3 regions of the Hahella sp. NS-SX17 genome follow, and region 3 is predicted to be linked to each of the others. Evidence: predicted binding sites of a transcription regulator. Region 3 holds the regulator's gene; each other region holds the start of a gene.
What was found. The regulator FNR, encoded in region 3, switches genes on or off when oxygen is low (the NO sensors DNR and NnrR bind a similar motif). The targets are predictions, from matches to a motif close to TTGATNTANATCAA.

Region 1: a site for FNR is predicted at 4,658-4,671, ahead of AC2IBB_RS03725 (TraR/DksA family transcriptional regulator). Genes of this name have one in related genera too.
Region 2: a site for FNR is predicted at 3,146-3,159, ahead of AC2IBB_RS05280 (type IV pili methyl-accepting chemotaxis transducer N-terminal domain-containing protein). Genes of this name have one in related genera too.

The regions. Positions count from the first base shown of each region.
Region 1 is NZ_CM170632.1:810,191-820,938, reverse strand. Features, by position in the region: gene AC2IBB_RS03745 (SpoIIE family protein phosphatase) at 1-1,139, opposite strand, end outside; gene AC2IBB_RS03740 (STAS domain-containing protein) at 1,170-1,472, opposite strand; gene AC2IBB_RS03735 (methyl-accepting chemotaxis protein) at 1,609-2,826, opposite strand; gene AC2IBB_RS03730 (response regulator) at 3,031-4,191, shown strand; gene AC2IBB_RS03725 (TraR/DksA family transcriptional regulator) at 4,249-4,572, opposite strand; gene yjjX (inosine/xanthosine triphosphatase) at 4,717-5,244, shown strand; gene AC2IBB_RS03715 (RNA recognition motif domain-containing protein) at 5,519-5,797, opposite strand; gene AC2IBB_RS03710 (CC0125/CC1285 family lipoprotein) at 6,057-6,545, opposite strand; gene malG (maltose ABC transporter permease MalG) at 6,702-7,592, opposite strand; gene malF (maltose ABC transporter permease MalF) at 7,604-9,154, opposite strand; gene malE (maltose/maltodextrin ABC transporter substrate-binding protein MalE) at 9,265-10,458, opposite strand; gene AC2IBB_RS03690 (alpha-amylase) at 10,717-10,748, shown strand, end outside.
Region 2 is NZ_CM170632.1:1,149,573-1,160,320, reverse strand. Features, by position in the region: gene AC2IBB_RS05300 (sensor histidine kinase) at 1-194, opposite strand, end outside; gene AC2IBB_RS05295 (hypothetical protein) at 221-1,078, opposite strand; gene AC2IBB_RS05290 (MBL fold metallo-hydrolase) at 1,026-1,781, opposite strand; gene AC2IBB_RS05285 (hypothetical protein) at 2,018-2,701, opposite strand; gene AC2IBB_RS05280 (type IV pili methyl-accepting chemotaxis transducer N-terminal domain-containing protein) at 3,284-4,066, shown strand; gene AC2IBB_RS05275 (type IV pili methyl-accepting chemotaxis transducer N-terminal domain-containing protein) at 4,449-5,234, shown strand; gene AC2IBB_RS05270 (alpha/beta hydrolase) at 5,350-6,198, shown strand; gene AC2IBB_RS05265 (hypothetical protein) at 6,433-7,347, shown strand; gene AC2IBB_RS05260 (pectate lyase) at 7,510-8,784, shown strand; gene AC2IBB_RS05255 (HAD family hydrolase) at 8,928-9,581, shown strand; gene AC2IBB_RS05250 (hypothetical protein) at 9,620-9,844, opposite strand; gene AC2IBB_RS05245 (M4 family metallopeptidase) at 9,978-10,748, opposite strand, start outside.
Region 3 is NZ_CM170632.1:2,210,131-2,220,878, reverse strand. Features, by position in the region: gene AC2IBB_RS10085 (ribose-phosphate diphosphokinase) at 1-91, shown strand, start outside; gene AC2IBB_RS10080 (50S ribosomal protein L25/general stress protein Ctc) at 240-869, shown strand; gene pth (aminoacyl-tRNA hydrolase) at 876-1,463, shown strand; gene ychF (redox-regulated ATPase YchF) at 1,707-2,798, shown strand; tRNA gene AC2IBB_RS10065 (tRNA-Met) at 2,864-2,940, shown strand; gene AC2IBB_RS10060 (substrate-binding periplasmic protein) at 3,167-3,910, shown strand; gene AC2IBB_RS10055 (substrate-binding periplasmic protein) at 4,096-4,830, shown strand; gene AC2IBB_RS10050 (lysophospholipid acyltransferase family protein) at 4,837-5,559, opposite strand; gene AC2IBB_RS10045 (hypothetical protein) at 5,874-6,890, shown strand; gene fnr (fumarate/nitrate reduction transcriptional regulator Fnr) at 7,035-7,814, shown strand; gene AC2IBB_RS10035 (SDR family oxidoreductase) at 7,811-8,716, opposite strand; gene alr (alanine racemase) at 8,897-10,021, opposite strand; gene dnaB (replicative DNA helicase) at 10,021-10,748, opposite strand, start outside.

The sequences.
Region 1 (10,748 bases), 1.4 Mb from region 3:
ATGGGCGGCGGCGCGCACTTCAGCTCCACCAGAGACAGGTCATCCTGTAAATCCGGATCATCATTGAACTCATGCACCGCGGCGATCAGGCCGTCGAACAGATCGTCCGCTCCGGATTCAAGCGCCTCTCGCAGACGTTCCTCTCCGAACATCTCGTTGGCGACGTTGGGGCACTCGGTAATGCCATCCGTATAGAGATACAGGCGGTCCTCAGGGGTGACGGAGATGGTTTCAGTCCAGGACTCGAACTCATCCATATCCATAACGCCCAGCGGCATATGGGCGGAATGAATAATGCGCCGAATCTTGTTGTTTCCCCCCACGATGAACGCATCTGGAAGGCCCCCGGCCCACACCTCAATCTTGCTGCGAGTGGGGTTGATCTCAAGCAGGCAAGCCGCGAAAAACATGGTGGGAGGCAAGAAACGCTTGAGGATCTTGTTCAGTTCCAGAGAAATCTCACTCACCGAGAGGTTGCGTTCGCACATCGTACTGAAAGCCTGCGCGACAGGAATGGAGCCCACGGAAGCCGCCAGCCCGTGGCCAGTGAAGTCGCCCACCAGCACATAGGCCCCGCCATCCCGTTTCTCTTTTAATAACACCAGATCGCCATTAAAGGTGGAGCGTGCGGTGCAGTGGTAGCGGACGCCATACACATCTTTGGCGCTGAGTTTAAGCGCCGCGGTCATGATGTGTTGGGTCATCTCGTGTTCGGCCTGCACCTTGGTGTGGAAATAGGCAAGCTCCCGATTCTGCTCCACTACCTTACGGTTCAGCGCCAGAGTGCGTGAATGGGCGCGTATTTTCGCCTGCAAGGTGACGAAATTAACAGGCTTGCCCAGAAAGTCGTCGCCAATGGACAGGCACTCCACCAAAGCCCTGTCGTCATCCAGGGCGGTCAAAAATACAATGGGAATATGATCCTGACCTGCTTCCTCTTTGATGATGCGCGCCGCTTCATAACCGTTCATACCGGGCATCAGCACATCCATCAGCACCACATCCGCGCCCTGCTTGCGCCAGATCTCCAGCGCCTGTTCGCCAGATTCAGCAAACTCGCATTTGTGGCCGCCCTCCTCCAGCACGAACCCCATGAGCTGACGGCTGTACATGTCGTCATCCACGACCAGAATATTCATCTCGATCCCCCTTCACAAAGCCATAGCGGCTCAGCTGATGGCGAACTTCTTGTCAAATTTCGCAATCTCCAGAATTTTGCGAATGCCAGGGGAGCAGTTGACGATTTCAATTTTGACCGCGTCGGAGCCCAGATAGCTGCGCATATTCAGCAACATGCCCAGCGCCGAGCTGTCCATGTGCTCGGTCTGCCGCATGTCGATGTAGAAATGGTTCTTTTGCTTGTGAGCCTCATAGGCTTCCCGGAACTGATTCACCACGCTGAAATCGAAGCGTCCGCGGATGTAGATGGTGACGGCGCCGCCGTCTGAGTTGACTTTGGTTTCTATAGTCATAACGCCCTGTTCCCTGAGATTGATCTGACTGTTTATTAACTTGGCGACGTATTACCGAGGCGCCCGCCGGACGCTCCTGTACGCGCTTCCCCACGCTCAGGCCTGGTCGCCAAGGGCCTGCTGCCGGTTTTATGTATTAAAACAGCTCGATGTCAGAGCCGGATTCCGCCGCTTTGTTCGAGCCATGTTTGCTGTTGTCGTTATGCAGGGAGTCCAGCCGCGCTCTGACCCTGGCGATGTCCGTATACTTGTCGCTCTTGCCGCAGACTTCCTTCTGTAATTGCAAGGCGTTGTTCAGCGTTTCCAGACGGCTCATCATGCGACCGCAAGTCTGCATGGCGATATCGCCGAACTGCAGGCCGCGTACGCTGGAGTCCACGGATTGCTTAATCTCCTTGGTGAGTTGAGTCATACGACCCACAGCGCCGTTCACTTCTTCATTGACGTCACGCATGGTATGCAGCATCTGATCGATGTAGCTGCGCGCATTAAGCGCGTCTTTCATATCCAGGGAAGCCACGTCCCCGACAATCGTCCGCACTTTACTGATGGCGTCTTTGGTTTCGTTGGCCTTGCCTTTGATCTGAGTGTTGAGGTCGCTGGAGGTGCGCGACAGACGCCGCACTTCATCCGCCACCACCGCAAAGCCGCGCCCGGCCTCTCCCGCCCGCGCGGCTTCGATGGCCGCGTTAAGCGCCAACAGGTCTGTCTGGTCAGCAATCTCCTGAATATTGCCCAGCAAAGAGAACATCTGGTCAATATGAGTGACCATGTCCTCAATGCGATGCACCGCATTGACGCTTTTCTCACTCACGCTCACCAGCAGCTCAACATAAGTGCCAATTACCTGGTCCAGCGATTTGGCGAAGAACTCTATGCTGATGTTATCTTCTACTTTCTCTTTTTTGACCGGAGTCTTGGCCCCGTTCTTTTTCCCCTTCATCCGTTCAAAAATTTCCTTGGCCAACTCGTTCTGATGATTGGTCAACTCGCTCAAAGAAACAAACGCCTGTCCCAGCAATTCAATATTGTTGCTAATGGTGTCGGCCAGATCGCGGTTGTCAGCGCTGATGGCGGTCAACTGTCCATTGGCGTAGTTGTCGACCTCTTTTACTGCACTCTGAAAATCCCGCTCGCTGCTTTGTCGCTGCCGCTCCTGCTCCCCATTCGTTTCGTTCTGCTTGCCGTCAGTAATCAGGCAGGATGCGAAAAACGACAAACTGGAGACGGTGAACAATCCGGCGGAGAGCAGTCCCGATGTCAGCCAGCCGGCGCAAAGCGTCGCCAATCCTGTTCCCAGCGCCGCCAATACGATGGGGTCTTTCGCCATAAGGTTCTGAGTCGTTGCAAGCATAGAGTTCCTGAAAAGCTGTTAGAGGTGGACTTAATAACTATAGAACAACCTGCCGCCGCCGTTTAAAAAATAGACTCTAATCAAATTAAACCAGGGTTACCGCCGTCAGCGCCGCCACTGAGAAACCAACCCTGAAAAATGCGCTATGCTTCTGAGAGAACCATGCGAAAAAGCGGAATACGGATCATCGGCAAGGAGTTTCATATGGGTTTGAAATACGCCGGTCTGGTCATAGGCGAGCTGCCCGAACCTCTGCAAACAGCCAGCCTGAACCTACTGGAACTGCAATACAGCGACTTGCATGACGCCATTGAAAAGATTAACGGTGGCCAGTGGCACGCCATCATTCTCTGCATTGAACAACCGCTGAAGGAAGCGCAAATCACACTCGGCATGTTGCGCCAGGATACGCAGATCGCCGACACGCCCCTGATATGCCTGACTTCGGACAATAGCGTGGAGGACACTATCGCGCTGTTCAACGCTGGCGCGGACGACGTCATTCCCACCAATACGCCGTCGGAAGAATTCATCGCCCGCATCAACAAGGCCATCATCAACCTGATCGCCAACCGGCAGCTTAAAACCCAGTTGCAGTTCACCCATGACGTCGCCATGTCCGCCATGACCGACAGCGGCGACATGGGGGTCAACATCAATTTTCTGCTGGACTCCGCTAACTGCAACAACTTTGATGAATTAGGCCAGCGACTGTTTCAAGCCTTGAACAACTATGACGTCAAATGCAGTTTGCAGATCCGCGGTCGCTTTGAAGAAAAAAACATGGAGCCTAACGGCCTTTCCCGTGACCTGGAAAGCCGTCTGCTGCGACATTTCCAGGATGCAGGACGTCTGCACTCCGCCGGACGCCGACTGTTCATCAACTTCGACCAGGTATCCCTGCTGGTGAAAAACATGCCGCTGGGAGACGACAAGCGCTGCGGCCGCCTGCGGGACAACCTGTTCTATCTCGTGCAGGGTATGGACAGCAGGGTGAAGGCGCTGGATGATCGCCGCACCAATGAGTTGCAAATGGAGATTCTCAAGCAACTGACATCGAAGGCGGAAACCGTGCTGGAGGAAATCGACAAGCGCTATGCGGACGTAGCCGACAATATCATCAGCGCCACCGAAAACGCCGCAGAGCAAATGGTGTTCGCCTTAAATACCTTAGGGCTGTCGGAAGATCAGGAACACTCCATCATGTCGATCATCGACAACGCTATTTTTACCACCAACGACATATTTCATCAGGGGCTAAAGGTTAATCCCGGCGACCGCCAACTGATTAAACTGGTATCCGAGATTATGAAGCTGCCTCCTGAAGAACTGAACCGCGCTTTGGAGCAGTTCAGTTCTGAATAATCAGATGTTTGGGCAATCAGAAGCTTGAGTAAGCGGAAACGATAGCTGGGGGAATGTTTATTCGGACTTGCTGGCGCAACTGACGCACAATTCTGCAAAAGGCAATACCTGCAGGCGGGACTCGGGAATCTCCTCGCCGCACATGACGCAAACGCCATATTCTCCCTGCTGTAACCGTTGCAGGGCCTTTTTCACCTGATTGATCTCGATCTCCGTCTCGACTTTAAGCGCATTCAGCACGTCGTCGTTCTCCCGCTCCTGCGCCTGCTCCGCCGAGTCTGCGGAATGCTCTGACGTGAGGTCGCGGGTGATGTCCTCCAAACGCGTAATGAGTTCGGACAGCTGTTCGGACAATCGGTTTTTGATATGGGACTGCTGCATAATCTCTCCTTCGCGATGCTTACGATAATATCCCAGGCTGGTATTGCTCTCCCTGGCAAGAATGTCATTAAACAGAATATATGGCTTGATTCGCCGCAAACCAACAAGTTTTAATTGCGATTTTGTTTCAACAGAGAGCTGTCTATGGAAGTCGTCGTCGCCTCCGTCAACCCCGTCAAAGTCAATGCCGCGCGTAACGCCTTCAACCGATGCTTCCCCGACGGCCGGATTCACTGCATCGGGACCGAAACTGAATCCGGCGTGGCCTCCCAGCCCCTCACCGACGAAGAAACCCTGCAAGGAGCGCTAAACCGAGTGCAAGCGGTGCGGGAAGTGTTTTCCTCCGCCGATTACTGGGTAAGTTTCGAAGGCGGCGTCGACCGGATTCGCTCACAACTGTTCGCCGTCGCCTGGGTCGCGGTCGGACATGGCGAAGAAGTCAGCTACGCGCGCTCCGCTGCGCTGCCATTACCGCAAGCCGTGGTCAAAATGATGGAACAGGGAATGGAGCTGGGAGAAGCCAATGACCGTTTATTCGGAACGCAAAACAGCAAGCAACAGACAGGCGCAATCGGCTTGCTGACCCGGGAGTTGCTCAGCCGTGAAAGCCTGTATGCAGATACGCTCATTCTGGCGCTGACCCGCTTCACGCTTCCAGTAGTACAACTATAAGCCCCGTTGAACATTGTCCGTCGACGCTGTCAGTCCTCTGAAAAGACGATCAATAGCAGGCGATCTACAACCGCCCAGACGCATAACTACGCCTGCACGAAATTAACCGCCAAAACCCGACGCAAAGTCGGGTTTGGAAGCTAAAAGGCGCGCTTGGGGCGCATCCTCCCACCAATATAAGCAGGAGCGGCTGCTACAAGGCGTCGCTCAATAAGGAATGAACCTGTCCGCCCGGCCAGGCCGATGGACGCTTTCTTTCCTTACAATGACAAATTTAGTGGCGAGGTCTGAAATTACGCTTTGGCTTTTCTTCCCGGGGACGGGCCTCGTTAACTTTCATGTTACGGCCTTTCAGGTTGCTTTCATTAAGCTTCTGAATCGCCTCTTCCGCCTGCCCGTTGTCGGACATTTCTACGAAACCGAATCCTTTGGATTGGCCGGTATCTCTGTCGCGGATGATATTGACGTTGCTGATATCGCCATAGGCCGCAAACGCTTCCCGCAAATCGTCTTCTGTTACCTGATAGGACAGGTTTCCAACATAAATATTCATCTCACCATCTCATTATTTGTCACGAGCGCCTGTAGCAATCACACCGACGAAAACCAAACGCTCCAATTATCGTCAGTGACTAGCCAACCGCTGGCTAATTCGGTTGCAGGCCCGCTCTCGCGCCTGCGCACAATGCATACAAATCTGGAACAAAAGTGGCAAAACGTCAAATGATTTAACTATGGAACATTCCCATTTCCAATTGATGACAATTCGCCGCCATCCGCCCCCTGGCCAACTCATGTCGCATGCATCAACGTCAGCTTGCGTCGCGCCCATCTCCTGGGGCTTCCAGATCCTTCAGCAACTTAATTTTGAGTAAGCACTTCCTGACCTCAAAGGTGCGGGTATAACCGGGGAAGTTGGGTTCATCCACCGGCACCGATACCGGACCCGCCGCCGAAGTAAGAGTGACGGTGCGTCCGGATGCGCTCTGCTCTGGAACCTGATCGAACTGAAACTCCTTGAAGCACAGGGTATTCTCGACATCAAACCCCTTGGCTCCCTGCTCCACAGACAGCTCAGCGGCGCGCCGGATCGCCAGTTCCTCGACGTGGAGCAATTCATACTTTTTATAAGTTTCGTAACTGACCTGATAGCCCCCTTCCGGCAACGCAACCTCGGAATAACCATGGGGACGACCGTCTTCCTTCGCCATATAGTCCGGCAGTTTGGAAAACGCGGAGCAGCCGCCCAATCCGGCGGTCAGGGATAAAGCTGCGATAATTAACGAAATTCGCGGAAACATGAGGGAATCTCCTTATCAGGAAATTCAATTTATCATAGCGAGAGAGGAATACTCAGACCCAGTTCGAAATTCTCGACTGGCGCACAAAAAAAGACCCGGCCATCAGGCCGGGTACGCGCAAGGAATAATTTGGAAGACGAGAGGATGATTGCGCGATTACCCTTTCACCCCACCTGCAGTGAGTCCACCCACAATCCATTTCTGGCAATAAAGAAAAATCAACGTAATGGGAAGGCCCGACAACACTGCCGCCGCCGCAAAGTCTCCCCACAAATAGTTCTGCTCATAGAGATATTGCTGAGCGCCCACCGCCAAGGTCAGGTTGTTCACATCCAACAGCAGGATTGAGGCGATCGGGTACTCCATGATGTTCATCACGAAAGCGAGGATGAACACCACCGCCAGAATCGGCACCGACAGCGGCAGCAGAATGTAGCGGAACGCCTGCCAGGTGCTGGCGCCATCGACAATGGCGGCTTCCTCCAGCGAGCGATCAATGGATTCGAAATACCCCTTGATGGTCCAGATATGCAGCGCCATGCCGCCAAGCGAGGCCAGAATCACCGCGCCATGGGTATCGATCCCGAGCCAGCTGACGTGGTTGCCGATCTGATCGAACAAGGCGTACAGCGCGACCAGCGACAACACCGGCGGAAACATCTGGAAGATCAGCATGGACTTCAGAATCACGCCCTTGAACTTGAAACGCAGACGGGCGAACGCATATGCGCTGGTGGTGGACAGTAGCAGGATCAAGGCGGAGGAGATCACCGCGATCTTGACGGAGTTCCACAGCCACAGCAGCACCGGAAACGGCGGCTGCAATACAGTCCCGTCCGCCTGGGTATAGGGAATGCCCAGCGCCAGCGCCCAGTGTTCCAGAGACGGATTCTCCGGCAGCAGGCTGCCGGTTGCGAAGTTGCCGGTGCGGAAGGAAATCGACACCACCATCAGCAACGGGAACAGGATGATCCCGATAAAGCACAGCAGACCGAAGTGGGTCGCCCAGACCCGGTAGCGCACTGAACGCGGCTGCACCATCGCCATAATAACGTCTCCTATACCTTAATCTTGGACAACTTGAGGTTGATCAGCGACAACGAGCCCACCAGGATGAAGATCACTGTGGCGATCGCCGCCGCCAGACCGAAATTCTGCCCGGAATCCTGGAAAGCGATACGGTAGGTATAGCTGACCAGCAGGTCGGTGGTGCCCGCCGGCGTCGTGGCGCCGATAATATCCGGCGCGCCGCCGGTCAACAGGGCGATCAACACAAAGTTGTTGAAATTGAATGCAAAGCTGGCGATCAGCAAAGGCATCAGCGGCTTGATGATCTGCGGCAGAGTGATGCGGAACAGATTATCCAGCGGCGTGGCTCCATCCATGGCGGAAGCTTCGTACAGATCGCGGGGAATCGCCTGCAGCAGTCCCATACACAGCAGCATCATGTAGGGATAGCCCAACCAGGTGTTGACGATCAGAATCATGGTGCGCGCCAGCGCGGGATCGCTGAACCAGTCCGGACGCACGCCGAACAGATTCTCCAGCACCAGGTTAATCTCGCCGAAATTCTGATTAAACAGCCCTTTGAACACCAGAATGGAAATAAAGGCGGGCACCGCGTAGGGCAGGATCAACATCATGCGGTAGAAGCCTTTGCCCTTGAGCTGATCCCATTGCAGGATATTCGCCAGCACCAGACCTACCGCCAGCGTAAACAACACCGTCATGGTGGCGAACGCCAGCGTCCACACGAAGATCTCAATGAATGGGCCGCGAATGCTGGGGTCAGTAACCACCTGCAGGTAATTGTCCCAGCCAATAGTGACAGTCCAGCCTGGCGACAGGGTTTCACCCTGAGGGCCCTCGTAAAATCCGATATCCTGGTTCGGAGCATAAATCACGCCAGTCTGCTGATTCACTAAACCGCCGTCATCACGCAGGCCGTACAGCGACTGCATAGGCGCGAAATTACGCAGCCCGGCGAGGCTTAACGAAGCGCCGCCTTCCAGATTGACGGACAGACTTTTCAGGTCTTCTTTCAGCTTGATGACGTCTTTAATCCCCAGCGGTTGAGTATCCGGGGCCGCCTGTTCAACCGGAGCCACCGCCAACGCGCTATTCTGCAGTTCACTGAAGCTGAATGGCGCGGACGCCCAGCTTTGTCCCGCAGGGCTCTCCAGGCGCATGACAAATTTGTCGTCCGAGGGATAGAGCTTGAAATCGTATCTTTCTTCGCCAGTCTGGAAACGCTGGCTGAGCAGTTGCTCAAGCACCCGTTCCTGAGACAACAGGTTACTGGCGCTGTAATTAGTGAAGCCTATGCCGACGGTGTACAACAGGGGGAAAATAATAAACACCACCATGCCGGCGATGGCGGGATAAATATAGCGGTGCGCATATGCTTTCGGGCTGCTGAAGATATAAGCGGCCGATCCGATTACCACCAGAAACAGCAACGCGAAGGCCGTCTGGTTCTGGGCGTATAGTGCGACAGTCAGATAAAGAGCCAATAACAGTACGGCTCCGACCGCCGCCCACTTGAAAACTGCTTTTGTCATGGGTCGCTTGTTATCTACAACAGGTGACGAAAGGGCGTGAGTAAGCATGTATATAGCCCCTATTGCTACGTCTGATCAATGATGGCGGCGCCTGTTCCGGCGTAGCCGAAATGCGTTTGCGTCGAACGCGGGCTCATCCATGAACCCGATTGTCAGCCTTAGCGAATAATACGCTTGGCCGCCATGTCCAACGCTTCATCCACGGTCTGTCTGCCAGACGTGATGTTCTGCAAAGCAGGTCCCATGGAGGACCAGAAGGCGCCCATTTCAGGAACATTCGGCATGGGCTCGCCCATTTCCGCATTCTTGAAGGTGGCGGCGATATTCGGGTCAGCGGACAGTTCCTTCATGAAGGCCTTGTTGGCCACCGCGCCCAGGGGCACGTCGTCGTTCACCATCTTCAGACCTTTCAGGTTCAGCATGTAGTTCTCGATGAACTCTATCGCCAGTTCTTTGTTGGGGCTGGCGGAGTTGACCGCCGCAGCCAGAACGCCGGTGAAGGGTTTGCCGGGCTCGCCGTTGACAGAAGGAATCGTGGCCACGCCAAAGTTGATGCCGCTCTTCTTCAGGTTGCCCCAGGCCCAGGGCCCATTAATCATCATGGCCACTTCGCCCTTGTTGAATTTGGACTCCATAACGCCGTAGTCAGCGCCTTTCGGCATCATGCCCTGATCGATCAACTGCTTGATCAGGTTCGCCGCGGACTTGGAGCCTGCGTTGTTCACGCCGGTGTCCTTGACGTCATAGCCTGCGCCGTTCTTTTTAAAGGGATAGCCGCCATTGGAGGCGAACAGAGGCCAGGAGAAGTAGGTGTTGTTGTAATCCCAAAGAATGGCGCGCTTGCCGTCCGCCGCCAGTTTCTTGTCCAGCGCCATGACGTCTTCAAATGTCGCGGGTGGCGCAGGAACCAGATCTTTGTTGTAGATCAGGCCAACCGCTTCCAGCGCGATAGGATAACCATAGACTTTGCCGTTCCAGCTCACCGCGTCCCAAGTGAAATCGACGGTTTCGTCTTTGATTTTCTTGGAAGGATTCAGCGGAGAGATCAAACCGGACTTCGCCCATTCGCCGAAACGGTCGTGGGCCCAGATGAAAATATCAGGCCCGTTGCCGGTCGCGGCGGCCTGTTGAAATTTATCGGTGACATTATCAGGGTGGGCGACGCTCACCTCAATGCCGGTGTCTTTCGCAAACCAATCGCCGACCTGCTGTAATCCGTTATAACCTTTGTCGCCATTTATCCAGACAACCAGTTTCCCTTCTTCTATACCGGCCTGCGCGCTCGAAACCGCTCCGGCCGACACGAGCAATGAGGCTGCGACTGAGCCGACAAGCTTATGCCAAGCTTTCATTGTATTACCTCTCTGTGGGTTATTGTTGTTGTCCACAAGCCATGTGGGGGCATTATGTGTCTAGGGATACTCCGCCATATGAGTAAGATCCGCATCATCCCTATTTTTAATCCCATAGGCGTATAGGGGGGGAGTAGACTCATCCCCCTAATTCCACCTACTCTCCCGCCGCCTATTCTGCTTCCATTAGGGTCTGTTGAAGACGCCTTATCGTCACCTGGTCCGCCCATCCAAGAATAAAACAAGAGGTTTCCCAACATGGCCAGACCCCCTGTGCTGTTACCCGCTCT
Region 2 (10,748 bases), 1.1 Mb from region 3:
ACAAAATTGCCCCGTCCAAGCAGCACGGAAATATGCTGTCGGTTAATCAACCCGGCAGTCTGGTCGGAAACCTTGATTGAGTTTCCCAACACCTGATACTGATGCACAAAGAAGGAAACCGCGAACCCAAACAAAGCGACCAGAACCGTAAACTTGATGCAACGCTGAAACGAGTACTTTCTAAAACTATCCATATTGTTAGACGCACTTTGTTAGCTGATTAAATTCCCTTAAAAGAATATACGCTGTAGATATACTCTTCTCCCTTCCTCACTGCGTAAGGGCCGCCGCATTCAATAGGCAGCGCCGTATCGTCCTTGGAGAAAATCAGCATGACTTCTCCCGCGCCATAGTCCCGTTGATTGCCGTTCAGCTGCTGAAACTGGACTTTCCCTTTGTCAAAGCCGGGGTCCAGATCTTTTACCGAGACCTGATAGGTTTCCGGGCAAACGATGGGATCATAGGAAAATACCGAGGGCGCTTTGTACCCTGGTGTAGGCTCGCCCATAACGTTGGTCATATCGATGGAGGCGTCGCCATATTGCAGAGAGTTATTCAGCTCGCCATACACGACCGCTTTGACGTACCAGGCCCAGAAAGCGGCCTTTTTCAGATACTTATCCTCCACCTTCGCTTCTTCGCGAGTGGGGAGAATGACCTGTACTTCGCCGTCCCTCTTGCTAAGGGGCGCTGTATCCTTGGCGCTGGCCAGAATGGTTTGCGGGTTGTTGGCGATCTGGGCCGGCATGTAGGTGATGTAGTCATCATCACCGATAAAGTAAACGTTATCGTAACGCCACTCCTTCGGAGACAGCTCGCTCACTGGCACACCAGTGAAAACGTGCTCTTTTTTCTCGCTGTTCAGATATCGGTGCGGCGTGTTGGAATATACGTCGATGCGCTTGTCGCTGTTGTCCGTCTCCACCACACGGTAATCTGCGGCGTTTTTATTGATGACGAAGATTTCCTTAGCGACGGCGTTGAACGACAATGCGCAGACGCCGGCAGTCAGCAGCGCGCGGCTTTTAAAACTCGAAAGTTTGCCCCGCACGGGTGATAAACAGTCTGTCCTTTTCAATCTCATTCTCCCTTACTAACTTATCGTAGGTTTCAGTAATTACGCTGATTTCATTCCTGCACATATGGGTCACGCCCACGCTCGCGGCCACGCCGGATTGAGCAAATTGCAGCACTTCGCTGAATGAATAGTGACTGGGGATGTTGTCGTTAAGCTCATAGACTTCCTGCAGATGCAGGTCGACGCCTTGAATCAGCTCAACCGCTGCCGGCGTCAGTTTGCCGTCCCCTGAAATGGAGAAAGAGCGGCCGTCAAAGTCCAGTCGATACAATAAGTTCGGGATAGAGTGTACGGTGGGCGCGCTACGAATGGAAACCTCCCCGTATTTTTTACTGTCGAGGGTGTCGAATTCGGCGAACTCAATCGTGTATTTGAAATATTTGGACACGCCAGGGTAGCCGTGTTCCAGAAGACTTTTTACGAACGTTTCCGTGCCCGCTGGCCCCCAGATCTTAAGGGGGCGGGTTCTTTTTTCTTCCAGATAGCGGACCAGCAGAGGCACAACGCCAAAGGAGTGATCCGCATGGTGGTGGGTCAGCAGCACCAGATCAATATTCTGATGATAATCGCCCGCCCAAAGGCGAGGCGGGACCTGATAACCGCAGTCGATAAGAATGGAGCCATCGGCGGACTGCAACAGGAAAGAGGTATTACACTCTTCCGAGAAGGCCTCTCCATTACCGACAATAAGCAAATTCTTCATAACAAAAGCTTTCCGTGTTTTCCATTTTCCATCCTGTCGCGATAAGCGCGGATGGCGCTCCCATGCCTGCATGGCGGCAACCTGTCGATTGCCGCGGGGATTATGCCACTAACCCATTGGTTTATAAACGGGCCGCGGTTTACCGTAATGTAAAGCGATTATCATGAGAAAGAAAAACGTGAAAATCGGCCGGCGTTAACTCACCGGCCTCATATAAGCGCAACCAGGACGGTCTGTCAGAGAGGCTGAAAGTTAGGAAATAATTCTCGGGTAATTCCAGGTCCGCCGCCTTTGCCTACGTTGTAATAGAGGGTCCACAATCCCCCTGTGCGGACGCCAAAGACGCTCGTGGGCGTCCCGTAACCTTCTCTCGCTTTGGCCCCGTAATCACTTGGTTTCAACATCTGCAGACCAGCGTGTGAAATCACATTGTTGGTGATCAATTGCTCGGTGACTTGCCCATAGAACTGATCCTGCGCCGCTTGCAGATCAAAGTTATATTCCTTGATATCTCCACTGTTAGGGAAGCTCACCAAGCCTTCATTAGCTGGCTGGCAGTTCATATGGACGACAAAGGGAGATACCTGATTACCGGATACAACAAAGCAGCACCCGGTCAGATTGGCGGTGACGAAGAAGTTACACGCCCCCTGAAGCTGTCCGGCTACAGCCCGCCATCCGCGCCATGGCAACCAGTAGCAGTTACCATTGTGAGCAGTGGCGACAGTGACCGTATTTCCGCCAGCCACATGTGCGCCTTCTTGCAGGTTGGCTCGCTCAAGCTGGTTCACCAGATAGCAGTTTCGTTGGATGTTATTGCATTTGACGCTGTAGGTAGCGTGGGAAATATTTGAGGACTCCGCGCCGGTCACGGTAATTGACTTGTTCGCATTCTGTTTAAAAATATCCGCCAGGGCCATCTTGTCGTCTCCTTAAACTCGTTATTGCTGACAGTCACCGCAGCCTCGCCTTGGTTCTTACTCGTTTTGAGACAGGACTCCCCATCGCGCGAGTGACCGGATACTGAAGCTAGCGTCAATCCGACTCTGACGCCCTTCATATTTTTTATAATGTTTTGTTATCAGAACTAATTTTATTCATCTATAGAGCGATACGCTGGATAAATCAGCGAAAATCTGACCACTTTTGTTAATCAAAGAAGAGTCATCCATTGACGCTTTTTCAAACATAACTACCAGTACGCATGGCGATAAAAACGTGACGTACAATTCGCAAAAGAAAAACAATGTAAAATTTATTAAAAATAATACAGTATAACGAATTATATACCCGCCTCATTTACCCCCTTAAAAAGCAACTTTTAGTTACATAAAAGTGCATTATTCTCACTATTACAAAACATATTGACACATATAATCGATAAGAAACGAAAAGCATCTATTGACTTCGTAAATTACTTATATGTCAAAGGCCATTTGGCGCTTGATTTTTGATCTAATTCCTTCAATATGCACGCCATTTTTAGCACTAGGTAAACATTAATGCAGTCGTTCAGAAAGATTTGTTTCTTACTTGTCACACTTACCGCATTCGGCGCCGGGCTGGCTCGTGCGGAAATATCGAGCATGGATCAGGCTCTGGACATCGCCGGCCAACAAAGAATGTTGAGCCAAAGAATCGTTAAAGCATATTTATTGATTGGTCAGGATATTCTTCCTGATAAGTCCGCGATTCAATTACATGACAGTGTGGCGCAATTTGAGTCTCAGCTGTCCGACTTGGAAGGATATTTAAAAGCGGGAGAAATGGCCCGCGAATTAAAATCCGTGCGTAAAGAATGGACCGCCTTCCGCCAATTGGCGACCGCCGCTCCCAACCAGGAAAATGCTGCGAAGCTGATTGAGCAAAGTGAACAACTGTTGAGTCTGACCCAGGACATCACTAAAGATCTGGAAAAACAAGTCGCCAGCACCAAAGGCCGTTTGATCAACATTTCCAACGAGCAGGGCATGCTGTCCCAGAAAATCGCCATGTACTACTCCGCGATGAGCTGGAATCTGGGCGTGGCCGACCTGGAAAACGATTTTAAAGCCGCCGTCAATAAATACGACTCCGGCTTGAGCGAGCTGCGCAAAGCGGACGCCAACAGCGAAGAAATCAACAAAGCGCTGGATAAAGTGATTTCACAGTGGTCCTTCTCTCACTCTGGTTTCGAGAAAATGGACGGGCAAGACTTCGTGCCTTTTGTTATCGCCATGACCACAGAAAGCATGTTGAAAAGCATGCGTAAGATTTCAGACATGTATGCAGGCCTGAAAAGCTGATCCGCAAGGATTGAACTCCTAAACCGAGTTCCCGATTTATTCGTCTTCTTCGTTTAGTGCGGCGCAAGCCGCACTCTTTTTTTCCGCTTATTCAGCCTCTTTTCCCTCTCGCATTCAGCAGGCGCAGCTCATCGCGTAGAAGTTTTCAGCTCCACCCCAAAACGCGACCATCACTCTCTTTCCTATTGTTTATAAAAAACTTTTTACGATTATCAAAAAACGCGCTTTGTCCATACCCACTAATTTCCGACCCATTTGGCGCCTAACTTGCGCTGGATCAGCAATGCGTCAACTACCTATCCGTTTTAATACTTGTAACCGACTGATATTAAAAGTCTTTCGCTTACACTGCACCAGCATGAATCACATGAGGTAAATGTATATGCGCTATATAAGGGACTTTAGTCTGCTTCTTTTCTCTTTTTTTGCACTATCCTGGAGCCACATTGTCACCGCAGACATCACCAACCTGGATGAAGCCATCAACAAGGCCGGGCGCCAGCGCATGCTGAGTCAACGGATTGTAAAATCCTACCTGCTCATCGGACAGGATATTCAGCCAGATAAATCTTCAGGCCAACTGACAGAGAGCATCGACGTATTTGAGCGGCAGTTGGCGGAGCTGGAAGACTACGCAAAGACGCCACAGCTCTCAGGACAACTCAAGTCCGTGCGCAAAGAATGGAGCGGATTCCTCAAGATGGCGACCGAGAAGCCCTCGCAGGACAAGGCCATTGAGCTGATCAGCGCAGGAGAGCGAATCCTCGCCCTCAGCAATAAGGTCGTGCAGTCGCTGGAGCAGCAGTCTGGCAATCCCAAAAATAAAATGATCAATCTCGCCGGTCGGCAGCGTATGCTGTCACAGCGCATAGCGCTTTATTATTCCGCATTAAGCTGGAACCTGAATCAGGCGGACTTACAGCAAAGCTTCACGCTGGCCGTGCAGGAGTACGACCAGGCGCTACATGAGCTGCGTCAGGCGAAAATCAACAACCGGGACATCAATGCCGCCTTGGACAAAGTGATTTCTCAGTGGGGGTTCTCCCGCTCCGGTTTCCAGTTGATGCAAGGCCAGAGCTATGTGCCATTCATCATCGCCACCACCACGGAAAGCATGCTTAAGAATATGGAGACCATCACCGGCCTTTACGAAAACCTGCAAAGCTAAATATTCTTACATTCACGGCGCAGCTCAACGTTGCGCCGTCTCTTCTGAGAGTTGGTCCGTTATAAACGTGGCAAAGCTGAAGATATCTATCGCTTCTGTGAAGTAATCCTACCCTATGAAAAAGCTAAAAAATCGCATCGCCCTCGCCACCGCCGCACTAACCTTAAGCCTAACCGCCGTGTGGATAGCGGGAGGCGCACTATCAGCGCCAGTCAACCACGCCATCGCCCCTCCCCCGCCAACGCTCAATACACAAACGGTGCAGTTCGAGAATGTAAGCGGCTGGTATGCGCCTGCCGCCGGCCAGCAATGCGTGCTGCTTCTACATGGCGTTCGCTCCGATCGCACCAGCATGATCAAACGCGCCTTGTTTTTGCAAAAGTCAGGTTACTCCTCCCTGTTAATAGATCTTCAGGCTCATGGAGAAGCGCCGGGGGAACAGATTACTTTTGGCTACCGGGAGTCAGATAACGTCAAGTCCGCCATCGCCTATTTACGCAAGCAGCGTCAATGCGAGAAGGTAGCGATTATTGGCGTTTCGCTCGGCGGAGCTGCGAGTTTGCTGGGTCGAGCGCCTGCTCATGCGGACGCCTATGTTCTGGAAGCCGTTTATCCAAACATTGAACAGGCCGTCAGTAATCGATTATCCATGCGGCTCGGCGCGCCGGGAAAATGGCTGACGCCGCTGTTGACCGCACAGATTCCTTTACGTTTGGGCGTCAGCCTCGATGATCTGAAGCCGGAAGAAGCCATCAAACGTTTACAGGCGCCGGTCCTGATTATTGCTGGCGCAGAAGATAAACACACGACATTGTCGGAATCAAAGCGTCTTTTCGCTAATGCTCCCGAGCCCAAATCACTATGGCAGGTGACTGGAGCGCACCATCAGGACTTCCATGAATTCTCACCCAAAGCATATGAGGAGCAGGTAAGCATGTTTCTTCGCACGTCTTTGATGCGTTGACTGCCTGGTAAATAGTACGCCTACACTTGGCATCGTTTTTATAAAACCAGTACACGCAACGCCAAACACCCGCAAGAGCACGCCGCCATCAACATGGCTAGACATATGATTACTTAACCAGTCTATGCCGTTTAACCGGTTCCACAGCCTACGTAGATTAACTAACATTCAATGCGCTAAACACACTGATGAATAAATAACCATACACCCTCAGTCAATACAGGAGTCATGGATATGACCAGGTTCTCAGCAGGCATATCGGCGTGTGCGCTTATCTGCGCTACCGCAGCCATTTACCTGTGGGTTGAAAACAAGGATTTGGAATTTAAATTCGAGCAAGAAAGAAAACGTTTTCAAGAGCATGCACAACAACAAAACGCACGCTACCAGGACGCCATAGCCGCTTTCAACGCCTACTTGGAGCAACCAGTAGAACTGGAAAGACAAAGGGCGCCAAACAAGCGGAGGTTGCTCACTACTTCCGTCCCGGCTATGAGCGAGCTGGAGACGCAAACGTACGCCGCAGCTCAACCTCTATGGGAAGCAGAAGAATTAAGTCGGCGACAAGCCGTTAACGAAAAATATCGCTTTCTGTTTTCTGAACTGTCTCTCGACGCTTCGGCTGAAAAGCAACTGCATCGTCTACTGCTGGAGCGTGAGCGCCTCTCCGCTCTACCCACGGTGAATTACTTCACCTCACCCGAAAGTCTCGCAGAGCAGGTCGAACTGCGCACTCACGCCCTGAACGAGATGGACCAACGTATCGTCAATCTGCTGGATGAGGATAGCGCCCGACTGTTTGAACTCACCCGCAACTCAGAATTTGAACAGCATCAATTGCAGGAAGTCACTGACAGACTGAGCGCCGACAAACCACTTAGCCCCGACCAGGAGCGCACATTGCTCCTCGCCAAGCTCCGCCACAAAGAAGCATTCGATACTGCACTGCGCGACTACGTCGCCGCACAGACCAACAAGCACGCCATGGCGGATGAGGCCATCAAGGCTCTGACCCGCTATCGAGATGACTACTTGCAGGAAGCCGCCGCCTATCTGGACGCCGAGCAAATGGCGGCGTTAACGGATTATGAAGCGCTGAGCTTTGAAGAAATGGAAGACAGCCTGCTCGCCTCTTTGCAAGCGCAATGAGCGGGTCGTCCTGAGAAGACAAACATGCAAAGGAGGACATGCGCGCCAGAAAAAGTGATGCCGGTTAAGACCAGCGTCCACACAAAGGAATACTGATCAAACAGAACAATAAAAACACATTCGTTTCCAGGGTAACCAAAAAACATAAATTCGGAGAACACGATGTTTCGTAAATTAACCTTAGGCTTGGCCCTGCTTGCTTCAGCAACCAGCATTCAAGCCGCCGCCAATAGACCTGACGGATTCACCACTATTTGCAAGGGCAGCCAAACATGTATGGTCAGCCGCCCCACTCAGGTGGCTTTTGGCGCTGCCGGTAAATTCATCTACAAAACGCTAAGCGGCGGCTTTTCCTGTGATATCGCCACATTTGGGTCCGACCCCAATCCCGCCAAGTCCGTGAAGGAATGCTCCGTCGCGGGGGATTTCACGGGGCCTGAACATGACGGCGGCTCCAGCGCCGACGTCTCCGTTAAATTGAAAACCAGCTCTGGCGACGGCAGGGTTGAGCTGTCCTGGAGCGCCAGCGGCCCCCTGCGCAATGTGCAGGTGATGCGCGACACGGACGCCAACCCTATAGGTCGTCAACGTATCGCCAGACTCGCAGGGGACGCCCGCACTTTCAGCGATGCAAAGGTTAATAATGGAACCACCTACTGGTATTGGATCAAATACACCGACGCTAGCGGTAAAGTCGCCAGCTCCGCAGTACAATCCGCCAGCCCGTTCGGCGGCTCAGGCAATGCAGACGAATGCTTCGCCGGAGCCACCATTAAAAACAAGAGTGTGGATTGCGGCGGCAAGACCATCGGACTGTCCTGCGACAGTGACAGCGAACATCAACCGCCCGTGCTTACTCTGATCAACGCCAGTGTGAAGAACCTGCGCATCTCCGCCAACGGCGGCTCTGACGGCATTCATTGCACCAGCGGTAACTGCACGATGGAAAACGTAATCTGGGAGGACGTCTGTGAAGACGCCGCCACTCATTCTTCGGAAGGCGGGACCATGACCATCATTGGAGGCTGGGCTTACAACAGTCATAACGGCCCCGGCGGCAAACCGGACAAGATCTTCCAGCATAACTCCAAGAACAGCACGACAATCGTCAAAGGCGGCTTCACCGTCAAAGGCGACAACGGCAAGTTATGGCGCTCATGCGGGGATTGCAGAAACAATGGCGGCCCCCGACATCTGATTGTGGAAGATGTCTTTATTGAAGGCGCGCTTTCCAGTGGACTCGCCGGCGTCAACAGCAACTACAATGACACCGCCACCATTCGCAACCTGAAGGTCAAAAACTACAAAGCCGGCAAACCCAAAATTTGCGTCGAATACAAAGGCGTCAAAAAAGGAGAAGGCAAATCCGAGAAGAAAGGCGAAGCCTGGAACACCGCCAACTGTATAGTGGACCACGCAGACGTTTCCAGTTACTGATTTCTTCATCCCTTGATCAAAAGGTTTCCCCGCACAGGGAAACTTTTTTGATCTCGCCTATACGCACGTATAAATGCCGTTAGGGCCATCCGCCCGGTATACTGTCCGAACGCTTTTCCCTCATAATCACCCTGGATTTATGCATGCAGAAGTATATGTACGACGCTATTATTTTTGATTGCGACGGCGTACTGGTTGATACCGAGCGCCTGACCAACGAAGTATTCATGAGCCTGCTGGCGGAGCAGGGATTACATCTGACCCATATGGAGATGCACACCCACTTCACCGGCCAAACCACCGAGGTCAATCTGCTCACCGCCGCCGAACTGCTCGGTCGGGCGCTGCCGGAAGACACCCACCACCGCCTGCGCACCGGCTTCTGGGAAGCCATGCGCACCGGTCTGAAAACCGTCCCCTATGCGGAAGAAGCTTTACGGGCGATCAGTCTGCCTAAAGCGATGGCCACCAATGCTCTGCGCGAAGACATGGACTTCAAACTGAGCCAGACCGGCCTGCACGCTTATTTCGATCACTGTTTTTGCGTCGAAGATGTTAAGCATCCTAAGCCAGCGCCGGATATCTATCTGCGTGCTGCCTCTGCACTGGGCGCCGCGCCTGAGCGCTGTGTGGTGGTGGAGGATTCCACGGCGGGCATTACCGCCGCCGTCGCCGCCGGCATGACAGTCTACGCCTACAGCGCAGATATGGATGCGGAAAAACAAAAGGCCGCGGGTGCGGCCTTATGCTTTAGTGACATGAGAGAACTGGTCCATTTACTGAGCCAGCGGCCATAACGCAATCCGGGCGACCGCTGACTGCATACGCGCCTGCCTCAGGCGCTCTCCAACGCTAATAGATTCAGAGGCATGCCTACCTCCGCTTCTATTTTCTTGTACTCCTCCTCCAAATAATGAAGAAGGTGATTCAAACTCACCAAATACTCGAAGTGACTTTCCGAATCGTTTAAGAAGCCGCCGTCCATAATCGCGCGATTGAACTGAATCGCATCCGATACGGCTTGCAGAAGAATGGGAGCAAGTTCATTTCTGATATTCATTTTGATTTTGTCTCTATACTGCCGCGTTGTTATTTTTGGGGAGGCAGTCTCCTCCGGGCTGAAGGCCCGACGCCGAGTTAGAAGTCCCATCGGCGCCGGAAATAAAAGGGGCGACAAGCGCCCCCAACGCAGATTATCTCAGCGTGATTTCGTCAATCGCGTACCAACGACCGTAGTTACCGTAGCGCATAGTGACCAGCACATACTGCGAGTTGGCTTGCAGCGGGATATCCGCAGCGCCGGAGCGGTATTGTCTGACGCGCTGCGCGCGCACCCACTGGCCGTTCTGCCAGACATAGATGTCATAAGAACCGGCGAAGTTGCCGCCATCCCAGTTGATGGTCATACCGGACATGCTTCTGGCGCCGCCCAGATCCAGCATCACCCACTGCTGCTGATAGCTGTTGTAGATGGTTGAAGACACCCAAGGCGTGGACAGAGAACCATCATGCAGGTTGGAAGGCAGATATCTGTTGCTGTAGGTGCTGGAGGCTTTTGCGCTGGAAACTGAGACGGAACCAGTATCGCCGCCGTTATCTCCGCCGTCGTCCCCTCCGTTATCGCCACCGTCATCTCCGCCATTGTCGCCGCCGTCGTCTCCACCGTCATCGCCGCCATCGTCACAAGGCGTCCAGCTGCCCTGTACTTTTACGGCGTCGAAAGACTCATGAATGGAGTTCCAAGCCTGTGAGCATTCGCCGTACAGCGTTTCCGCAGACTGCGCCAAACGCGTCCGCGCAGAGGCAAAGTTGGTGGATGCGGTGAACAGGTTGGTGTTGGCGTGGTAGTAGATTTCCAACGCCTTCTCCATGCCAATGCCGGTCACCCGGTTGGTGGTTTTTCCACGAGGATGCACGCCGCCTTCGGACAGCAGGTAGAACGCCAGGTTCATGATGCCGCTGTT
Region 3 (10,748 bases):
TAAAATCCGCCAGCTTTCTTTGGCGGGCCTATTGGCCGAGTCGATTCGCCGCGTTTGCAACGAAGAATCGATCAGCGCCATGTTCGGATAATTATCCTGTTTTATAACAGGATAAAATGACAAAGCTTCCTTCAAGGAAGCTTTGTTTGTTTAAGACACCGGCGATTTTCGACCGGTCATTACAATCCCCTTCAAATCTGGTCGCGGATCTGCAGGGTTAAAAAACCGAGGAAATACACATGAGTAATGAATTTAGCTTAAACGCTGAAAAGCGTGACGTTCAGGGGAAAGGTGCGAGCCGCCGCCTACGTCGCATCGACGGCAAAGTTCCTGGCATCATCTACGGCGGCGAAGCAGCGCCCGTAGCAGTTTCCCTCAGCCACAACGAGCTGAGCCACGCCCTGCAGAATGAAGCGTTCTACTCTCACATTCTGACTCTGGACGTTGAAGGAACCAGCGAGTCCGTTATCCTGAAAGACCTGCAACGCCACCCTTACAAGCCGATCATCATGCACGCAGACTTTCTGCGCGTACAAAAAGATCAGAAATTGCACGTAAATGTTCCTCTGCACTTCATTAACGAAGACAAGTGCGAAGGCGTACGTCAAGGTGGCGGCAACATTTCTCACCAGCAAACAGAAGTCGAAGTAGTGTGCTTGCCAGCCAACCTGCCAGAGTTTATCGAAGTCGACATGACTTCCGTACAGGTTGAGCAAATCCTGCATCTTTCCGACCTGAAGCTGCCTGCAAACGTTGAACTGGCTGAACTGTTGAAAGGCGCAGACCACGACCTGCCTGTTGTTGCAGTACACAAGCCGAAAGGCGCCAAGGCCGATGAGGCTGACGAAGCCGAAGGCGAGGCCGAATAAGGCTCCATGGCGAGACCCATTCGCGCCATTGTCGGGCTGGGAAACCCCGGCCCCGACTATGCTCAGACCCGGCATAACGCCGGGGCTCTCTGGTTAGAGCATCTGACCAGAAAGAAAGGGCTGCTCTTAAGACCAGACAAAAAGCTTCACGGCGACTATTGCAAGATATCCATCGCTGGCGAAGACATCCACCTGCTATTTCCCACCACCTTTATGAACCGCAGCGGCCAGTCCGTTCTGAGCCTCAGCCAGTTCTACAAGATTGAGTTGGAGAATATACTGGTGGCGCACGATGAACTGGATATTGACGCTGGAACGCTCCGCCTCAAGTTCGGCGGCGGCCATGGTGGACATAACGGCCTACGCGACATCATTCGCTGCTTCGGCGGCAATAAAGACTTTCCTCGCATGCGACTGGGCATTGGCCATCCCGGAGATAAAAGCAAAGTGACAGGCCACGTCCTTGGCAGAATCAACAAAGAGGACACAGATAAGCTGGAATCAGTATTTTGCCAGATGGACACCCACTTGGAGGCAATCATTTCCGGTCAGTGGGATACCGCCATGAACCGTCTGCACAGCTTTCGCGCCTGACGTAATTCCTCCCCTGCTAGCTGGCCCACACCTCTTCGAATGCGTATAATTTGCGCCCACTAACGCGCCTAAAGCGCACCGGTTTCAAGATTACGACCCGCAGCCCTCAAAGTTTGAGCCTGCGGCTTGGTTTTACGCCTTCCACAACAGACGACGTCAAGTTATGCACTGTCTGCGCAGGATTGGCCTCCGAAACTTTATAGAGACCTAAATACTTAAATTTCCGAGCTTTGAGGACATATCATGGGATTTAATTGCGGCATAGTCGGACTCCCTAACGTAGGCAAATCAACCCTGTTTAACGCACTCACTCAAGCGGGCATCGACGCCGAAAACTTCCCTTTTTGCACCATAGAACCCAACTCCGGCATCGTCGCCATGCCCGACCCACGCCTGCAAAAACTGGCGGAAATCGTCAAGCCTCAAAAAGTCATCCCAACCACAATGGAGTTCGTCGATATTGCAGGCCTGGTAGCCGGAGCCTCAAAAGGGGAAGGCCTGGGAAACCAGTTTCTGGCGAACATCAGGCAAACCGACGCAATCGCCCATGTAGTGCGTTGCTTTGCAGACGAGAACGTAGTTCACGTAGCCAATAAGGTTGACCCAGCCGCAGATATTGACGTCATCAATACAGAGCTGGCGCTTGCCGATCTGGATACCGTCGAAAAAGGCATCAAGCGCATCTCCCGCATTGCAAAAGGCGGTGACAAATTCGCCAAACAACAAATCGACGTACTGGAAAAACTACTGCCTCACCTGAACGAAGCCCAACCCGTTCGCGCCCTGAATCTGAGCCCGGAAGAGTTGGCTGCGATCAGAGAACTGTGCCTACTTACTATTAAACCAACCATGTACATCGCCAATGTCGCCGAGGACGGCTTCGAAAACAACCCCCACCTTGACGTAGTAAAGGCTATCGCCGAGAAAGAAGGCGCCGTTGTCGTGCCCATCTGCAATAAGCTGGAGTCTGAAATCGCCGAACTGGAAGACGAAGAAAAAGCAGATTTCCTGGCCGACCTGGGTATGGAAGAGCCCGGACTTGATCGCGTCATTAGAGCGGGCTACAAACTGCTTGGATTGCAGACCTACTTTACTGCGGGCGTGAAAGAAGTCCGCGCATGGACAGTCAAAATTGGCGCAACAGCCCCACAAGCCGCCGGCGTCATTCACTCCGACTTCGAGCGCGGATTTATTCGAGCAGAAGTAGTCAGCTATGACGATTTCACTTCGTTCAACGGAGAGCAAGGAGCCAAAGAAGCTGGAAAATGGCGCTTGGAAGGCAAGGATTACATCGTTCAAGACGGTGACGTTATCCATTTCAGATTTAACGTATAAGCTGATGATTTTTTAGGGTTGACAAGCCCTACAAAAAACACCAGAATACGCGCCTCAAATGAGACGGCAAGGTAGCTCAGTTGGTTAGAGCACAGCACTCATAATGCTGGGGTCGGCGGTTCAAATCCGCCCCTTGCTACCAGATTTGAAGGCCCGCTTTATAAGCGGGCCTTTTTCGTTCTTCCCCCATTTCCCAGCATCAAATACATATATCAGCCTCCAAAAATTGCCCTAGCACTACACCCCATCAAAAATGTGAACTTTTGTTAATAAAATCAACAAAATAACAAAAAAAAATCGCGGCATACCGTGGATTTTTCGGATAGACGGACTATCCTTATTGGAGTAGCTACATTCGAGGTTAAGACATGTATTATTTTCGCTCCCTTCTTTTGGCGTTATGCGCCACTCTCTGCTTATCAGCAAATGCGGAAGAGACAACGTTCAACCTGGTTACTGAAAACTTTCCACCCTACAACATGAGCGTTAATGATGCTGAGTACGAACACAGGCCAGAGGATATTACTGGCCTGATTACAGATGTTGTTAAACAGATTTTTACCAACGCGAAAATCGGTTACACCATGAAACTGCGTAATTGGAGCTACGCATACAACTACGCTCAGCGCAAAGAGTTTCGAGGCGTTTTCGGAACCACACTTACCGATGCTCGCAAACCTTTATTTAAATGGGTGGGACCTATTGCTTCAGATGGCTGGGTTCTTTACGCCAAATCCGGCTCAACTATCAAGATCAATTCGATTGAAGACGCCAAGAAGTACAAGATTGGCGCTTACAAGGGCGACGTGAGAGAGCAATGGCTGCTTTCCAATGGGTTTGAAACCTCAAGCCTAGATGATGACGCCCTAAACCCTAAAAGACTACAAAACGGCCAGATTGATCTTTGGATATCAGGCCCCGTTTCAGGCCCCTATTATGCGGCCAAAAACGGCGTTACCAACATCCAACCTGTATTCACCGTTAGAGAGACTCAGCTTTACCTGGCTGTAAATAAAGAAACGCCAGATGAATACGTCAACAAGCTTAATGAAGCCCTGGAAAAAATGCGCGCCAGCGGAGAACTGGACAAAATTACCGCCAGATACAGATAAACAACGAAGCCTTACAAACCCCGTAAAGCCCCATTTCATGGGCTTTACAGGGCCTTATCCCTCCCCCTTCACCCTCGCATCCGGAAAACTACTTATTCGGAAGACACCTATGCAGGCTGTTTAATAAGCAGCCAGACTAATCGTTAGTCAGAAAACAATTCCGCCCAGCCGTTTGAGGTGATTTAATGATCGCTAAGAAGCTATTGTTGGTTTCTGTTCTCTTTCTGTCCGCCATTGCTCGTGGCGAAACCTTTAACCTGGTCACGGAAAATTTCCCGCCCTTCAACATGGGTGAGGAAGACCACAAATACGAACACAAAGCTGAAGCCATCAGCGGCATCAATGTAGATATCGTCAAAGAGCTATTTAAACGCTCAGGTTACGACTATCGCATGAAGCTAAGAAACTGGAATTACGCCTACAACTTTGCACAACGCAAAGAGTTCCGCGGCGTATTCGGCACCACCCTGACTGATGCGCGCAAACCACTATTCAAATGGGTCGGGCCGCTCGCCAAGAACGACTGGGTGTTTTTTGCCCGCAACGACACCACCATAAAGATTAATTCCGTAGAAGACGCTAAGCCTTATCTTATCGGCTGCTATAAAGATGACTCCAGAGCGCAGTTTTTGAAGAACAATGGCTTCAATGCGTCAGAGCTTGAAGATGACAGCCTCAACCCCAAGAGACTGCAGCAAAGACAGGTGGACCTCTGGATATCCAGCACCGCATCAGGCTATTACTACGCCAAACTTGCCGGGGTTTCAGACATCAAGCCTATATTTACTATACGCGACACCAGCCTGTATCTGGCGATGAACAAGGATACCCCGGATGAAAATATCGAACACCTTAATAAAGTACTCGATAAAATGCGCACTGAAGGCTATTTGGACAAAGTGTACTCAAACTACAAATAGAGAGTATTACGCTTGGCTTAAGGCGGCTGAATTCCGCCTTATCCAGTCTTCCATTTCTTTGTGGACATCATCAGTAGCCCGGCCATTGGTTTCAATCGGCTTCCCAACTCTGACCTTAATCAAACCGGGACGTTTGCTGACGCTGCCAGCAGGCCAGCAATCGCCGGCATTGTGCGCGATAGGCAACAATGGAACGCCAGCACTAACCGCCAGTAGCGCGCCGCCTTTGTTATACTTGCCGATCTGCCCTGGCCGGACACGCGTTCCTTCAGGATAAATCACGACCCAGTACCCTGACGTCAACCGCTCTTTACCCTGCTTCAGCAACTGTTTAAGCGCAGCTGACGGCTTACTTCGATCAATGGCGATGGGCTTTAATCTCTTCAACGCCCACCCAAAAAACGGAATCTTCATCAGTTCCTGCTTCAGGACCGTGCATTGAGGGCGAAATATGACACCGAGAAGATATGTCTCCCAAGCGCTCTGATGATTACTGACAACCACACAGCTTGTTTTCGGGATATTTTCCAGCCCTTCAATCTCATAACGAATGCCACAGACAACTCGCGCCCACCAGAGTGCGAACACATTAAACCGGGAAACGATGTAATAGCGCTTTTCAAAATTGACGTAAGGTCCAATCAACATGCCAATTACAGAGGTGATAATGACACCCCACGCATAACCAATGTAAAAAATGAAAGACCGAAATAGCTGAAATGCCTGCACTTTTGCCCGCCTTTTTCCAATGCCCGCAAAGGATATCAACTCCCAACCCAAAGCTGCAATGAATGTTAGCCCGCAACGCCTCATAACCCCATTGTTTTAAGGCTTTTGCGACTAAAGTTCACCTCCCTCGCGCACCACGCGCTCACCCCTTGACCAATATCAATACACCCTGCCGGCAGGTGGATAGACTGAGCATGGAGAGAGGGGGGATCGATCCACTTGCCAACAAGTGTGACAACAGGCGCGCGCGCTCATTCGTTGACAATATCAGTCAAACGCGCGCAGGTGTTTTCTTACCTGGTTGGAGACCCAATATGCCAGTCGGAAAGGTCATCGAACAAGCAAAACAAAATGGGGGCAATGATAGCTGGGTTTACTTGCTCAACTCTCCTCCCAAAGAGTTTTCCAACGAAAACTGGAGCGCCTTGAACGAAGGAGCTTACACCGCAGACTATCGCAACAGCTCCCTGTCTCGCTCCTACGAGGGTGGATTCGCCCTGAGCGTTCAGGCGCCTTGTTTTAATGCACTCGTCAGCGCGGAGAACTACACTCGCCAACTTCCTTCCATGAACGCGAGTCTGCAAAAATACATCAACTACGTTGTGAAAGAAGTAAAACTTCTCAAGCAATCACTTCCTGAGGGCAGTCAGGTCAAATATTTGCACTGGTTTGGCGACTTAGTGCGCCAGCTGACGCCAGCAGCGCAAACTCAAGTGATGTACTACTTAGGCAGGGAATTTAAGCTGAACTTTGGCGCTGACGCTCGGCACGTCATTGAGCTGGACGCGCGCCCTGACTCCGAGGAAGCGCTCGCCCTAATTAAGGGACTGGGCTTTAATATCATTTGTATCAATGATCCGGGCGAGCATGCGCAATCATTCCCCATTAAAGACCTAAAGAGCTGGCTGCAAACCATTCGGGCATTTGATTTCAAAGCTGTCTATCTGCGTCTTAAGGTGTCCCCCGCCACTCAAGCTGCGCTATCACAGCACCTCGAAGAGGTGCTCACCGAAAGACCACAAGGCGTTTTGCTTTCCTGCCACAAGCCAGAAACCAGCAGTTCCCTTGGGCTGGAGGCCACACTCAAGGACTTCAAACGACGCATCAAATCCGCATCTTTCATTCCGATAACCCAGGACTTTTTCGCCCTCCCCTGGACTGGACTGATAAGTCAAGGCGTTAACTGCTTGCACGGCGTCGGGCTGGGCGCATTTTCATACACCCCCCATTACCAGTTGCGCAACGCCACACAGCTGGATGATTACTACAAAACTCTCGATAACAGCGAACTTCCAGCGCGGGCGATCCGATACACTCAGGCGCTGCTGTAACAAAAGGTAAAAGCAATGTAAAAACAAAGGCGAGCGCAGGTTTTCCCCTTATTTTTCCTGCTGTGGGGATTTGCTTTTAAATAGCTATTGGCTATCCTAGAAGCCTCTTTAAGCAGTTTCACTCATTCAGCCACGAGGCGACCGATGGAAAGCAAGCATATAGCAACCTCCTCTCCTTTTAGCTTACACAGAGGCTGCCATGAATGTAATTTGAGCAAGCTTTGCATTCCTATCGCAGTCGGGGCTGAAGACATTGATCGCCTGGAAGAAATTATTCGCCAGGGGAAAATGCTAAATCGCGGCGAGTATATTTTTGAGCAGCACACGCCGTTTCGCTCATGCTTCGCGGTGCGCAGCGGCGCAATTAAAACATTCACCGTGTCCGAGGAAGGCGAAGAGCAGGTAACGGGTTTCTACCTGCCCGGAGAAATTATCGGCCTGGACAGCGTTAGCATGGAAAAATACTCCTGCTCCGCCGTCTCACTTGAGCGCACCAGCGTATGCGAAATTCCTCTGGAAAAATTTGAAGACCTCGCCTCAGATATTCCCAGCCTGCAACACCACTTTTTCTCATTGATGAGCAAAGAGATTCAGGAAAGCAGGCAACTCACCATGTTACTGAGCAAAAACTCCGCTGAGGAGCGCATAGCATCGCTTTTACTATCCCTGTCGACCCGCTTCAGTCGTCGTCGCCTGTCCGGCACAAATTTCAGGTTACCCATGCCGCGTAGCGATATAGGCAACTATTTAGGCTTGGCGGTCGAAACCGTCAGCCGAGTCATCACTCGCTTCCAGAACAACGGCATTATCAAAGTGCAAGGAAGAGAAGTCCAAATATTGCAATTAGACGAACTGCAGAAGATCCTTCGCCATGACACCAAGTGCCTGGAGCACCACAAGGAGTCAGCACTCAACGCCCGCTAGCGGGTCTCTTCCAAACAGTTTTCAGTTGATTTCACAGCGCCACGCTGCTGGCATTGCTCAATCAGCGCAGGCAGATAACGACGCCAGGGAAGCTGTTTAACGCCAAAGGTGTTTCGCAATTTGATGCACCCCAACGCCCCATTCGCAGGCAGGGCCACCCCAGGCAACACATCAGCGCCTTTCTTCTCTATCAGAGCCTGCAACATTTCCTCTTGACCGAATGCCTGCAATACAATCGCCTTCAGCAGCTCAAAGTGCGTCACTGTTTCAGCGCCAGCATAATGATAGACGCCCCACACAGAAATATTACAACTTAACTGCTTAATAATAGCGTCCACCACTCTCGCCACATCATCCACCGCAACAGGCGTCAACTGCATATCCGTACTGGCGTTAAGTCTCTTGCCTGAAGACAAAGCCGTCAGCATCGTCTGCAGCCATCCTTGAGCGCCAGCTTCCAGCAACCACCCCATCCTCAAAATCAGATGCTTGCTATAGTTTTCCTGAAACCACTGCTCACTCTGCAACTTAGTCCGACCATATACAGAAAGCGGACGACCTTTGTTTGCCGAAATATAGGGGTTCTTTTTGACGCCATCAAAGACAAGATGACTCGATAAATGAATAATCGGCGCTTTCCATAAGGCTGCGACCTCCGCAACCGCCACACAAGCAGACACGTTAACTTGATACGCCAAGTCCGGATGTTGCTCCGACTTGAACAGATCCCCCATTTCCGCTGCGTGAACAACAAAATCCGCAACGGGCATCGCCTTCATTCCACGCACGATAGCATCATTAGTCATCAGGAACTGTTCGTAGGGTACGCCCTCCACTGCTATACCGCTCTGCTGCAGGCGCTGAGCTATAGCCTTACCTATAGGCGAATCTATTCCCGTCACACAAACAATCACTCATGCCCCCTTAAATGCTTCTTATGGCCTTTGACGCCCCGCAGAAGGCGGATCGCCTGAAGAATATATATGCTAACAATATTGGCTGCCCGGCAGAATTTTAGCAAACCCAGCGCTTCGGGCGTCACCCAGAAGCCTTATCTAAGCGCTTATCGCGTAAGCGCCGTCTTAGCCCGCAGTGGAGCCGCCAAGGTAGACTCTGGGCACTCTCGAGGTCATACCAGTAAATAAAGTATAGGAGATTGTTGAGGCGTATCCTGCAACTTCATCAGCAGAAATAATCCCCCCCCACAACTCCACTTCCGACCCAATACGCGCCTCCGGAATATGGGTAATATCCACTGTCAGCATATCCATAGATACACGACCGATAATTTTCGTCCGCTTGCCACACACCGCAACAGGCGCCCCGCTTTGCATCTGCCTCGGGTAGCCATCGCCGTAGCCGACCGCAACGACCCCCATTCTCGTTGGACCATCCGCAGTCCATGTAGCGCCATATCCAACAGAATCACCCACCTCCAGCTCTCGGGTAGCGATCAAGCGCGACTCAAAAGTCATAACTGGCTTCAGCCCAAAATTCGCCCCCGTCTTATCCGCCATCGGAGACGCGCCATACATGGCTATTCCTGGGCGCACCCAGTCTAAATGAGTTTCAGGGTACTGTAGCAAAGCTGCAGAATTGGCGGCGGAATAACGCCAACTTTCCGACCCCGAAGACCTCATACCAGCCTGAAACGCCCGCCACTGCTTCTGCTGCAGCCAACTATCCATCTCATCAGCACAGGCGAAATGCGTCATTATTCCGATAACTGAAAGCCCGGGTAGCCGCTGCAACCTCTCAGCAACATCGGTCAGCCTATTTAACGGCAGACCCAACCGGTTCATCCCCGTATTCAGCTTGATCCAGGTTTGCATCTGGACGGAAGTAGGCCCTGTTTTGCACAAAGGAGCCACGTCGGCCAGCATATCCAGCTGCTCCATATCGTGCACAACCCACTCAATATCTCGCCAACGGGTAGAGTCCGCCAATTCCTCAGGATTATAAAACCCTTCCAGCACCAGCAACGGCGTCGTCACCCCCGCCTCTCTCAAGCTGACCGCCTCATCGTAGCAAGCTACCGCCAGTTTAGGCGCCTCGCCTTCTAAAGCGCGGGCCACTTCCACAGCGCCATGCCCATACGCATCAGCTTTAATAACCGCTGCACAACGCGCGCTGCTCGCAAGAGAGTTCAGCAAGCGAATATTGTGACGCAAAGCATCCAGGTCGATAAGAGCACGAGAAGGACGCATTATTCGTAATCTCCGCCGCCGTAATCATGAGCCAGATCTTCAAACCGAGTGAATTTGCCCATAAACGCCAGTCGCACTGTGCCAATCGGGCCATTTCGCTGTTTACCAATGATGATTTCCGCGATGCCTTTGTCTGGACTATCCTCGTGATAGACCTCATCCCGATAGATAAACATAATCAAGTCAGCGTCCTGCTCAATCGCCCCAGATTCCCGCAGGTCAGAGTTAACAGGGCGTTTATTAGGTCGCTGCTCCAAGCTTCGGTTAAGCTGAGACAACGCAACAACAGGGCAGTTCAACTCTTTGGCCAGGGCTTTCAGGCCTCGTGAGATCTCAGATATTTCAGCCGTACGGCCCTCCGTCATTCCCGGCACCCTCATAAGCTGAAGGTAGTCCACCATTATCAAGCCAATCTCGCCATTGTGGTCCCGGGCCACTCTTCTCGCCCTGGAACGCATTTCAGTCGGACTCAAGGCGGCTGTGTCATCAATATACAAAGGCTTATCTTTAAGCATATTGACGGCGGAAGTGAGACGAGGCCAATCATCCTCATCCAACTTACCACTTCGAACCTTAGTTTGATCGATACGGCCAAGTGAAGACAGCATACGCATAACAATGGAATCTGAGGGCATCTCCATACTGAACACCAATACGGGCTTACCGCTAAGTATCAGCGCATTCTCCACCAAGTTCATTGCAAACGTGGTCTTACCCATGGAAGGAC